One region of the Neobacillus sp. DFD-2R genome, then DNA from elsewhere that is predicted to be linked to it. Evidence: riboswitches for the same ligand, from Rfam matches in the RefSeq annotation. Region 1 holds a riboswitch; each other region holds the start of a gene.
The links. A riboswitch is a leader RNA that binds a small molecule or an ion and turns the genes downstream of it on or off. The one in region 1 is predicted to bind S-adenosylmethionine.

Region 1 (3,123 bases):
GTTGTATTCATGAACAAATGTGACATGGTAGACGACGAAGAACTTCTTGAATTAGTAGAAATGGAAATTCGTGATCTATTAACAGAATACGACTTCCCTGGTGATGATACTCCGGTTATCAAAGGTTCTGCTCTTAAAGCATTAGAAGGCGATGCTGCTTGGGAAGAAAAAATCTATGAACTTATGACTGCTGTTGATGAGTTTATCCCAACTCCAACTCGTGACACTGATAAGCCATTCATGATGCCTGTTGAGGATGTTTTCTCTATCACTGGTCGTGGAACTGTTGCTACAGGACGTGTTGAGCGTGGTGTAGTTAAAGTTGGTGACGTAGTTGAAATCGTAGGTTTCACTGAAGAACCAAAATCTACAACTGTAACAGGTGTAGAAATGTTCCGTAAGCTTCTTGACTTTGCAGAAGCAGGAGACAATATCGGTGCTCTTCTTCGTGGTGTAGCACGTGAAGATATCGAACGTGGTCAAGTATTGGCTAAACCAAAGTCAATCACTCCACACACTAAGTTTAAAGCACAAGTTTACGTTTTATCAAAAGAAGAAGGTGGACGTCATACTCCATTCTTCTCAAACTACCGTCCACAATTCTATTTCCGTACTTCTGATATCACTGGTATTTGTATGCTTCCAGAAGGTACTGAAATGGTTATGCCTGGCGACCACATCGAAATGACAGTTGAACTAATCGCTCCAGTTGCAATCGAAGAAGGAACAAAGTTCTCAATTCGTGAAGGCGGACGTACTGTAGGTTCAGGTTCAATTACAACAATTCAAGAATAATTATTTACTATTAAAAGCAGGTGGGTGTAGATCCACTTGCTTTTTTATTTTTAGCGAAAATGGTTTATTTTATTTACTATAAGAAATATCTAGCTCTAGCGCCAATACAAGGCCTAGAGCTTTTTGTATCGTTTAGGAAACTATAAAATAATTTGGTGCGGATAACTTGGAAAATTATCTGACTTTACCTCAGTCGAGCCGTACCAATCCTGTCGTGCGCTAACCGGGCGCTTGCGCCTTTTGTTCTTAGGACTTTTTTAACAATTTATGAAAAAGCCAGAAAATTTTAAAATAACAGATTGACATTTATACATAATGCTGTTAAATTTAATTAAACCGATATATTAACTAGGGATTAAACTCCTTAAAGAATTTTGTTTTTATTAAAAATGAATACTTATCCAGAGAGACGGAGGGAATTGGCCCTTTGATGTCCGGCAACCTACAAATAGTAAGGTGCTAAATCCAACAAAATGTGAACCATTTTGAAAGATAAGGTAAAAATATTACCTAAACAGTCTTTCCGAAATGGGAAGATTTTTTGTTTAACAAGGGAGGGACTTGTTTGGGAAAAGAAGACTTGCTGGAACCTGTTTTTGCACGGCTTAAAGAGTTATTAACAGATTTAAAGTTTGGTTCGATAACGCTTGTCGTACAGGACGGAAAGATTATTCAAATTGAAAAGAATGAAAAAGTAAGGTTGAAATAAAAAGTGCTGACTAGAAAACTAGAGGCAGTTTTAACTGCTTGGTTATAACTGTTTTTTTTATTGCCTTAAAGAAATGGGGGAAGTTAGCTTGACTGAATTGTTGACTTATCATACGTTTGATTCGTTTTCGCCGCCTTTGTTTGCAATGAGTGATGAAACAAAAGGCGCTCTCGAAGTATTAAGATGGGCATATCAGCATTACTCAGAAGATGAGATAACATATGCATGCAGTTTCGGGATTGAAGGTATTGTTTTAATAGATTTGATCTCAAAGGTAAATGACAAAGCAAGGATCGTATTTCTTGATACAGGGGTTCATTTTGAGGAGACTTATCAGTTAATTGAACAAGTAAAACAAAAATATCCAAACCTTAGAATTGAATTAAAAAAGCCTGAACTTACACTTGAACAGCAGGCATTGGAATATGGGGATGAATTATGGAAGCGTGAGCCTAATAAGTGCTGTGAAATGAGAAAGGTCATTCCGCTTAATGAAGTCCTATCCGGCGGGACGGCATGGCTTTCAGGATTAAGAAGAGAACAGTCAGAAACAAGGAAGAACACCGAATTTTTTAATTTGGACAGTAAATTTAAATCAGTAAAAATTTGCCCACTCATCCATTGGACCTGGAAGGATATTTGGAGATATGCTCACAAAAACCAGCTTCCATACAATATCCTGCATGATAAGGGCTATCCAAGTATTGGATGTAAAACTTGTACTGCACCCGCTTGGAATGAAGAAGATCTTCGTTCGGGAAGATGGTCCGGTAAAGGAAAAACTGAGTGCGGACTGCATGGATAAGAGGGGACGTCAATGACACTTACTTATGCAGCATGTGCAGTTGCCTTGTTTTTTGCCTTGAATATTGGTGCTAGCGGTGCCGCAGCTGCCATTAGTATCCCTTACGGCTCAGGTGCACTTCCTAGTCGGAAAATAGCCTTGCTTATCTGCGGCATTGGTATTTTTGCCGGTGCTGTAATCGGAGGCAGTGAGGTGGTTAAAACAATTGGGAGCAACCTTATTCCCCACACGTTTTTAACCGTAAAGGTTGTTTTGATCATTCTTTCATCTGCTGCTTTATCTTTATTTCTCGCTAATATTTTAAGTATTCCTCTTTCAACAAGCGAAATTACCGTTGGAGCTGTGGTGGGGGTAGGAATAGCCTATCGTGCCTTATTTATTAAAAATATTATGGTGATCGTTGCTTTTTGGTTTATCATACCGATTATTGGTTTTACTTTAGGGTTTATATTTGGAAAACTGATTCAGCGAGTACAAAAAAAATACCCTAAGCTAGAAACAGGGAAAACAAAAGGCATTCTCTCACTATTTGTGATCATTGTTGGTTTTTTCGAGTCCTTTTCAGCGGGAATGAACAATGTTGCCAATGCAGCAGGGCCAATCGTCGGAGCCGGAATATTGACAGTCAAAGCCGGCATAATCATCGGCGGTTTGATTATTGCTCTCGGTGCCATTCTCCTTGGAAAAGGTGTGTTACAAACAAATGCTAAAAAAATAACAAGCTTCTCCCTTTTAGAAGGTGGAGCGATTTCAGGAACAGGTGCAACTCTTGTCATTTTAGCTTCTATTTTTGGATTGCCGGTTCCACTTACAC
Region 2 (3,123 bases), 1.0 Mb from region 1:
AATAACTAAAATAATAACGGTTGCAACAATTGTAACGTCGTTTTGATTTCGCTGGAAGCCTTCAAGATAAGCCAGGTTTCCAAGACCGCCAGCGCCGATTACTCCGGCCATTGCTGTGTAACCAATAAGTGCAATCGACGTAACTGTGATTCCAGAAACAAGGGCTGGCATCGATTCCGGAAGAAGCACCTTCCAAATAATCGTACTTGTGGTTGCTCCCATTGATTTAGCAGCTTCAATAACCCCTTTATCAATTTCTCTAAGGCCAATCTCCACCATTCTTGCATAAAACGGTGCGGCTCCTATAATCAATGCCGGCAATGCTGCATTTTCCCCAATCATAGATCCTACTAATAACATTGTTAACGGGATTAATAGCACAATTAAAATAATAAACGGAATGGACCGAAAAATATTAACAAAAGCACTGATTACTGTATTAACCGGCTTATTTTCCCACATATTTCCTTTCGTTGTAAGGAATAGCAATAAACCAAGAATAATACCTAAAATAAAGGTCGCCAAAACTGAAATACCAGTCATATAAAGGGTTTGTACAGTGGCCTCCCACATTGCCTGCCAATCAATATCCTTGAAATAACCATTACCCATTTGAAACCACCTCCACTCCAACCTGCTGCGTTCGAATGAAGTCGACGGCTTTATTGACTTCTGCACTGTCACCATCAAGATGAATAAAGAGGGTACCATATGAACCACTTTGGGTTTGTGAAATTTTGCCCTGCAAAATATTTACCGTAACTTTATAGTGCCGGATGAGGTTGGTTATTACTGGCTGTTCGGCCGATTCTCCAATAAAGGTCAACTGTACAACCTGTCCTGAATGGTAGCGCTCAAGCAAATGCTCTGCCGTTTCTTTTGTTTCTTCCGGCTCTGTCACCTGCTGAACAAATCGTTTCGTGATTGGCTGCTGCGGGTTTTTAAACACATCTAAAACCGATCCGAGTTCTACGATTTTCCCGCCTTCCATTACTGCAACGCGATGGCAAATTTTCCTTATAACATGCATTTCGTGGGTTATCAAGACAATTGTTAGTCCAAGCCGTTTGTTAATATCCACTAACAATTCCAAAATCGAATCCGTCGTTTGCGGATCAAGTGCAGAGGTTGCTTCATCACAAAGTAAAACCTTAGGATTATTAGCCAGCGCTCTGGCAATCCCCACTCGTTGCTTTTGACCGCCGCTTAGCTGTGACGGATAGGCATTTTCCCTTCCCTCTAAGCCGACCAGTTTAATAAGCTCATTAACCTTTTTAGTCCGCTCCGGACCTTTAACACCGGCAATTTCCAATGGGAAAGCGATATTTTCTCTTACAGTCCTTGACCAAAGTAAATTAAAATGTTGAAAAATCATACTAATTTCTTGGCGTGCTTTTCGTAAGTCCCTGCCTTTAATCCTAGAAATCACCCGTCCCGCTACTGTTATGGAACCTTCAGTCGGAAGCTCCAGCCCGTTTAACATTCGAATTAACGTACTCTTTCCTGCTCCGCTATATCCAATTACCCCGAAAATTTCACCTTCATTGATTTCCAGGTTCACATCATCTACCGCTTTTAGCTGCCCCTGTTTAGAAGGATAAAACTTTTGGACATTTTTGATTGATATCATTGGCTCACCTACTTTTTACTCAATTTACCTGGAATTTCATCATAATTCCAAAAATTCCGACCGCTTTTCATCACTTAAATATAGGTTTTGACTATTTAAAGTAAAACATTCTATTATTTTAGAAAAATAAAAAGCCTTTCTGCACAGGCAGAAAGGCATTATTAAAATAGTCCTTTCTCCCATCTCCCAAAGCAAATGCTTTGTGTGAATTGGCACCATTTCAATAAAAATTGACGGTTGCCGGGCTTCATAGGGCACATCCCTCCACCTCTCTCGATAAGAGCTTTTCGCATCTATATTCAATTAACACATTAAATGATTTAAGCAATTATTTTATTACAAAAGCTATCGTAACATGGATAAAAAGAGGTGTCAACGAAATCTTCTACATTTTTCGCACTATTCTTCTTGGGGAATTTTGGGTATCTTCAGTAAACCTGTGCTCTTTAAATGATTTGATCAAGCTCTTCTCCTACTTTTGTTAAATAAAAAATAGATTCCAGCATTAAAATAGTTCGAAACGGGGCCGTTACCTTTAGTTGGCCACTCTTTACGAGGAAGCGTAATTTCTCCTTCCCTCCAAGCAATTGTTTGATTGCAACTGCGTCTCCATCAATCTTACATGAAAGGAATTTCTCCCTGATATCATGAAGCCATGAAAATTCTCCGTTTATTAAAGCAATAGGGACCGTTTCAGGGCCGCAAACAAAATGAATCATTAATTTATCTGTACTTTGTATTAATTGAAGAACATGCTTCCGCTCATTAATAGTCTGAAGAAAGGTTTGAATCGTGTCGATCATATCCACCACTCCAGTCTCTTTGGCTTATACTTTTATATTCAGCAAATGGACTTGATTTCCTTTTATATTTGTTCGACAAAAAAAACAGACACCATTTTAGCATCTGTTTTACAATAACTGTTCTTTTATTTTCTCCAACAAATATGGAACGGAATGAACCGCATAAACCATTTCTAACACTTCGCCGTTCTTAACAAACAGTAAACAAGGAACACTTTCGACAGCGAAGCCTTTAGCAAAATCAGGGTAGTAGTTTAAGTTCATTTTACCTATCTCAACATTGACCATTTCCCTGATTATTTCGAGCATCCTGGAGGCGACCTGACATGTCCCGCATAAAGGTGTATAAAAATAAACGATTCCAGGCGATTTACTTTCAATAAATGATACTAACTCTTCTCTTGTCCATTCTTTCATCTTTGAAGGCTCAACAATTCTCTAAATATTGGGTATGAACGTCGATATTCGCACTTAAGAGAACAGTAGCAAGGTGTTTTACCGGAGCTGTCGCTACCTCCCGATACATCCGATCAATATATAAGTGCTCTGCATGGGGGAACTCCCGTTTAAACTGCTTGCGGAGCTTTTCGCCTGCTTCGTCCGCATCTACAAGAATATAGACCTCTTTGTCCTCAAGGAAATCGATCAATTCATCTAATTTTGTGATACTGATCGTTCCATTTGTACAGA
Region 3 (3,123 bases), 360 kb from region 1:
CTCATGAAAATGCCGGTTCGATTTTAACTGTTACTGCAACGGACAGCGCAGGAAATGAAAGCAGTCCAACAAATGTTACAGTTATGAAAGCGAATCTGAATGGTTGGGTTACTGAAAATGGTAAACGCTATTATTATGTAAACAACGTAAAACAAAAGGGTTGGTTAGTGTACAACGGCAAGAAGTATTACCTGGATACTGCTACCGGTGCAATGAAAACCGGTTGGGTTCTTGATAAAGGTAAATGGTACTACTTCAATAAATCTACCGGTATTATGACTACCGGTTGGATTCTAGACGGGAAGAAGTGGTACTATCTGGACAACACCGGAGCCATGAAAACCGGTTGGTTATGGTATAACAAGAACTGGTATTTCCTAAATAAAGATGGTTCGATGGCGACCGGCTGGATCTTAACCGGCGGTAAGTGGTACTACCTCTATAGCAGCGGTATCATGGCACATGATACGAAGATTGGTTCTTATCGAGTTGGTCATGATGGTGCCAGAATTAGATAAGTAAGTCTCGATTAAAAAGAGAGTCACAGACTGAAGGCAAATCCCAACTATACGGATTTGCCTTCAGTCTTTTTTAATAATTAAGTTACTATTATGTGCGTTTTCGCAAAAAGACCCTGCTATTCGCAAATGAAATCGGCATAACCGCCAGAACAGGCAGGCTATACTCAATTAGTCCATCCCCTCGACCTGAAAACTTGACAAAATCCGACTAAAATCCTTTTTAATCAAACGTTTGATTAAATATCCCGCGAGGCTTCTATTTTAAAAGGTTTTCCGTCTAAAAATAGTAAAAAGAATGTCAATTGGTGTTTCATTTTTTTAATAGAATATCAAATTTAGTATCCTCTTTGTGAGCTATCGAGTTGTACAAAAAAACCGTATCTATTTATGATACGGTTCACCCTAACGTTACTACCTGCGGTTTTTTATCAATAAAAATAGGAACATATCCATCTTTTCCAACCCGGGATACGTACAATAACTTTGGAAATATTCGTGCACCTAACATCCTTCAACTTTTCCATTCGAACAATAGTGACAAGCAATTATTATTTTTTATTCAACCGGGTACTATCGGGCCTTTCACGAGGAGTTAAATTGATAATGAAATACCCAATTATTAGGATTAAGATAATAATCGCATAAAATAATGAATTTTGAGGGTGATCGTGATCAACAATAATTATTCTTATCATTGCCGTTATGCCAATATATAAAAAATACCTAATAGGGAAGTGGTAATCTTCTTTAAAGTATTTAACAATCATAGAAATAAACTCAAAATATAAAAAGAAGATAAGTATATTGGCAAGAAAAAGTTTAAAGTCATTGTTGCCTCCCCCTATCAAAATCTGAATGAAAATGATTAATTCCTTAACTAGTAAAATAGATAAAATGATTGCTAGTAAAACGAGGGATATATTCAAAAATATTTGGAGAATCTTTGGGATAAAGCATAAGATAATAGAAAAATTCTGTTTTATCTTAAACATGCAAATCTTCCTCTCACTTTTAAACTATAACTCAACTTTAATTTTTCTTAGAAATATTCGATTACCTTCTTTCTCCTCCTTCAAGAAAAAGCAAAAATGCACTCTTAAAAAGAGTGCATTACTGACAAATAAAACCTACACTCTTATCAATCAAGGTATCATCACCCGCAGGAGTTAGCACAGTATCTTAGTAGACCTGTTGCTGAGGTTTCATCGGGCCAGTCTATTCACCTCTCTGGATAAGAAATATTTTTTTATAACTTTATCAACCGACAAAAAGAATGTCAAGATAATTCTGTCTCTTAAAAAACACTACATCCCTACAGCTATAAAATAAAAATAATGACAGTTATTATTTTAATCTCAAAACTCTCCTTGGGAACTGGGAAAGAAAAAACCTATCCATCCTTTACAAATATCGGATAGGTGGCACCAGGCACGTGGAACGGTGCTTGTTAGGTTAATCGGTAAATTTTACTCGGTACGAATAAGATAACTCATTGTCTTTCCCGGCAGACTCTATTACCTGTCCATCCTCCTGGACAATCACAATCCCTAGATCCGTCCTCTCTTTAGAACAAAACAGAAAAAGGCGTCCGATTCAATCTCGGCAGCCTAAACTGTGTTCCTTTACTTAAAATGATTCTATTTTTTATTGATAGACACAGATCCCGCACTGGATTCCAGCTGCAGCTTCGGACCGCCTGAGCCGATGGAGCCGATGACGCGGTCATGTTCCTTTGTTGTGTACGAAACGTTGGCCAGATTGATATTCACACTGCCCGCAGATGTCTGAAGGTTCAGTTGCAGAGACTCCGGCTGCTGCCCGGTTACGATTCGAACGGATCCTGCGCTGCTGCTGGCAGTGATGTCTCGGGTAATCGCTTTTACTTGGACATCCACCGAACCGGCGCTGCTGGTTAAATCCATTTTCCCCTCTATGTTCGTTAGTTTTATACTTCCCGCTGAAGAATGGGCGGTTACATCGCCTTTTAAGTCTTCCCCTTTAATACTGCCTGCGGAAGAATTCAAATCTATGCGGCCCGCTGAAATTTGCCGGATTTCAATACTGCCTGCCTGCGAGCGGCCGGTGAGTTCACTGTACATTTTCTCCGGTACCTCCACATCGGCTTGCAGGTGATTGGACATGAACTCAAATAGCGATAAATGAAATTTTTGATCATTTTTCGGCCCGATATCAATCATTGCCGTATCACCGCTCTTGCTTACGGAAAACACCAGATCCTTTCGGGAGGTTTTGCCGTGGAGGTGAACGGTTAAAGCGTCGGTTTTTGAAGGATAAAAATGGACGCTGGATGAACGTGATTCCAGGTTTATTTTATTAATGTCCTTAACTTGAATCGTTTTCGTTTCATTTACCGCAACCGCCGAGGCAGGATGGACAAACCCGTAATAGAAAACTCCAATGACTCCAATCACCAATCCCAAAATAGCGGCAACTATCGATAACTTTTTCACCTTAATAACCCCCTCTCACGATTTTCACATTGAGCTTCCAATACCAACGGAGTAAGCGAATATATCCCTTTGCCAAAAAGTGTGTCAACAGGAACAGCAGATACCCAAATGAAAAGACGGCGAGGACGAAG
Region 4 (3,123 bases), 2.3 Mb from region 1:
ATAGTTAAGACATTATTCGGTTTTACGGAAGTAACTAAATCAAACATAGAACCAGTTTTTAGGAACTTTGGTGAGAAGCCGGCAAATGGTCCAAATAGCAACGATTTTTTATTTTCAATAAATCTTGTGTCAAGATGCGGAACAGACATCGGCGGAGCACCAACCTTAGCTTTACCATACACTTTTGCATGGTGCTGCGCTACAACATCCTGATTATTACACACCATAAATATTCCGCTTACAGGGAATCCCCCAATATGTTTTCCTTCAGGAATACCGGATTTTTGCAGTAAATGCAGGCTACCTCCCCCGCCTCCGATAAAGACGAATTTTGCAGTATGACGTTCGACAGTACCGCTATCGAGATTTCGCACTTTCAATTCCCACAAGCCGTCGCTAGTACGTTTCATATTCATAACACTATGCTGGTATTTTATCTCGACGTTTTTACACTTTAAGTGGTCAAACAACATGCGTGTTAAAGCACCAAAGTTGACATCCGTTCCAGAGTCGATCTTTGTAGCCGCAATCGGTTCATTCAATGTACGGCCTTCCATGATAAGAGGAATCCATTGCGTCAGTTTATCATGGTCGTCGGAAAAATCCATCCCTTGGAATAGAGGATTGTTCGACAGCGCTTCAAAACGTTTCTTTAAAAACGTTACATTTTGTTCTCCTTGTACTAAACTCATATGTGGCAATGGCATGATAAAGTCCTGTGGATTTTGTATCATCCTGCTGTTTACAAGATAAGACCAAAACTGCATTGAAACTTGAAACTGTTCATTAATTTTTATCGCTTTACTAATATCTACAGTTCCATCCGGTTTTTCGACCGTGTAGTTAAGCTCACACAGTGCCGCATGCCCCGTTCCCGCATTATTCCATTCGTTAGAGCTTTCCTCTCCTGCGTTTGCGAGCTTCTCAAACACTGTAATTTCCCATTCTGGTACTAATTCTTTCAAGAGTGTCCCTAAAGTCGCACTCATGATTCCGGCGCCAATTAAAATTACGTCTGTTTTAGTTTCCCTGTTGCTCATTTTTATCAACCTTTTCCCCTAAAATTTGCAGAAAAGTTGTAGGCATCACACCAAGCTAAGGCGCAACCAACATACACACCTTTTCTGTCTCAATATAACCAAATCATAGTGTATACAATTATTTACAGATAAAGATATCTACTATTATATGATAATTTTAAATTATTTAAAAGTAGGTAAAAAGTGAGAAGTCCGTCCACAAGGCCCAGGTACACACATTTGGTTTGCCCCTTCCAATGAACCGCCACCCTCTATTTTTCGACTCTACTTATGATAGCACGCCATGAACCATATACATAACCAAATGGTTGATGAATCAAATATAAATCTAAATAATCCTCTAGTAATTGTTCCCAAGTCGTTAGTGGAAGAAAAAAAAGGCTGTCGGAACATCTTACCTGTTGAATCTAAGCACCCATTAGTGGAATAACACAATAGATTATATACAATAAACTGTTCTTTTATTTTCTCTTTTGCCAATCTAATCTTCTTAATTAGACATAATTCGACAATAACAAGGAATACACTTTTTTCTTATGAAAAAATATGATTTGTCCTACATACTGAAAGTAAAAATATAAGCACTTCTATGAAAATTCTCACATTTTATTCGATTCCTGTTGACAGACTAGCAAAACAGGGATACATTATGTTTAATTTTAATATTTTGAATAATCTTATCCAGAGAGGTGGAGGGACTGGCCCTTTGAAGCCTCGGCAGCAGACTTATTTTAGTATGCCAATTCCAGCAGCGATTTGCTTAAAGATAAGAAGAGAATCAGTTACGATAACTTCCCCTTTTCTTATATTTGAGAAGAGGGTTTTTTAAATAGTAAAGAAAGAAGGAAATAATTTATGTCAAAAACACTCGTTAAATCTCCATTTAAGGCCGATCATGTAGGTAGTTTTCTAAGAACGGAACCGATTAAAGAAGCAAGAAAGGCTTATGTGAATGGGGAAATTGATAAAGATGCCCTCAAGTCTACAGAGGATAAAGAAATTGAGAAGCTTGTACAAAAGCAAATTAAAGTGGGACTTAAATCAATAACGGATGGCGAGTTTAGACGTTCTTGGTGGCACTTAGATTTCTTATCAGGTTTAGAAGGTGTTGAATTATTTGAAACGGAATATGTAAGTAACTTCAAGGGTGCTAAAACAAGAAATAATGCCATTAAAGTGGTTGATAAAGTAGACTTCGATAATCATTATATGGTAGAACATTTTAAGTTCTTAAAAGAGGCAGTAGACAAGTATGGTGATGGAAGTCAAGTTGCTAAATTCTCCATTCCAAGTCCTAATATGTTATTCACTAGAATTCAGGGTGATGAATATTATAACGGGAACAGAGAGCAGTTCTATAATGATACAGTAACAGCATACCAAAAAGCCATTCAAGCTTTCTATAATGCGGGATGTCGCTATTTACAACTAGACGATACTTCCTGGATTGATTTTGTTTCGGAAGAACGTATTAAAGCAGTTGTAGATAGACTCAACATGGAAGTACAGGACATTATCGATACTAGAGTACGTTGTTTAAATGATGCCCTTTCTAAGAAACCCGATGATATGATCATCACGATGCATATTTGCCGTGGAAACTTCAGGTCTACCTATATTACAAGTGGTGGGTACGATTATATATCTGATGCCATATTTGCTAATTTAAATGTAGATGGGCTCTTCCTAGAATATGATGATAAACGTTCAGGTGATTTTGGACCATTAAAAAGCTTTAAACGTGATGACCAAACAGTCGTACTAGGACTGATTACATCTAAATTCCCGGAACTAGAAGATCCGGACGCGATTAAAGATAGAATAAATGAAGCAAGTCAATATATTCCTTTAGAAAACCTAGCATTAAGTCCTCAATGCGGATTCTCCAGTACGGAAGAAGGAAATATATTAACAGAAGAGGAGCAATGGAATAAAATAAGTCACATGATAAAAATTGCTGAAAGTGTATGGGGTAACAAATAGACTGTAGAAACTCTCCCTCCCAGTTGTATATATGGAAGGGAGAGTTTTATCTGATTATCAATAACTTCTCAAAAATCGACCCCTTTTTTAAATTTTAAAG

Region 2: another riboswitch for S-adenosylmethionine. It lies ahead of AC3ANV_RS04305 (methionine ABC transporter ATP-binding protein); the one in region 1 lies ahead of AC3ANV_RS26820 (YezD family protein).
Region 3: another riboswitch for S-adenosylmethionine. It lies ahead of psiE (phosphate-starvation-inducible protein PsiE); the one in region 1 lies ahead of AC3ANV_RS26820 (YezD family protein).
Region 4: another riboswitch for S-adenosylmethionine. It lies ahead of AC3ANV_RS15445 (5-methyltetrahydropteroyltriglutamate--homocysteine S-methyltransferase); the one in region 1 lies ahead of AC3ANV_RS26820 (YezD family protein).

The regions. Positions count from the first base shown of each region.
Region 1 covers NZ_CM173228.1:5,329,021-5,332,143, reverse strand. Annotated here, with positions in the region: gene tuf (elongation factor Tu) at 1-795, shown strand, start outside; SAM riboswitch class I at 1,190-1,294, shown strand; gene AC3ANV_RS26820 (YezD family protein) at 1,379-1,504, shown strand; gene AC3ANV_RS26815 (phosphoadenylyl-sulfate reductase) at 1,602-2,309, shown strand; gene cysP (sulfate permease) at 2,322-3,123, shown strand, end outside.
Region 2 covers NZ_CM173228.1:903,297-906,419, reverse strand. Annotated here, with positions in the region: gene AC3ANV_RS04310 (methionine ABC transporter permease) at 1-612, opposite strand, end outside; gene AC3ANV_RS04305 (methionine ABC transporter ATP-binding protein) at 605-1,630, opposite strand; SAM riboswitch class I at 1,807-1,913, opposite strand; gene AC3ANV_RS04300 (hypothetical protein) at 2,077-2,433, opposite strand; gene AC3ANV_RS04295 (thioredoxin family protein) at 2,542-2,850, opposite strand; gene AC3ANV_RS04290 (toprim domain-containing protein) at 2,861-3,123, opposite strand, start outside.
Region 3 covers NZ_CM173228.1:226,762-229,884, reverse strand. Annotated here, with positions in the region: gene AC3ANV_RS01185 (N-acetylmuramoyl-L-alanine amidase family protein) at 1-518, shown strand, start outside; gene psiE (phosphate-starvation-inducible protein PsiE) at 1,070-1,513, opposite strand; SAM riboswitch class I at 1,654-1,759, opposite strand; gene AC3ANV_RS01175 (DUF4097 family beta strand repeat-containing protein) at 2,159-2,992, opposite strand; gene AC3ANV_RS01170 (HAAS signaling domain-containing protein) at 2,994-3,123, opposite strand, start outside.
Region 4 covers NZ_CM173228.1:3,067,637-3,070,759, forward strand. Annotated here, with positions in the region: gene AC3ANV_RS15435 (malate:quinone oxidoreductase) at 1-1,040, opposite strand, end outside; partial or broken gene AC3ANV_RS15440 (aldo/keto reductase) at 1,313-1,393, opposite strand; SAM riboswitch class I at 1,715-1,813, shown strand; gene AC3ANV_RS15445 (5-methyltetrahydropteroyltriglutamate--homocysteine S-methyltransferase) at 1,896-3,023, shown strand.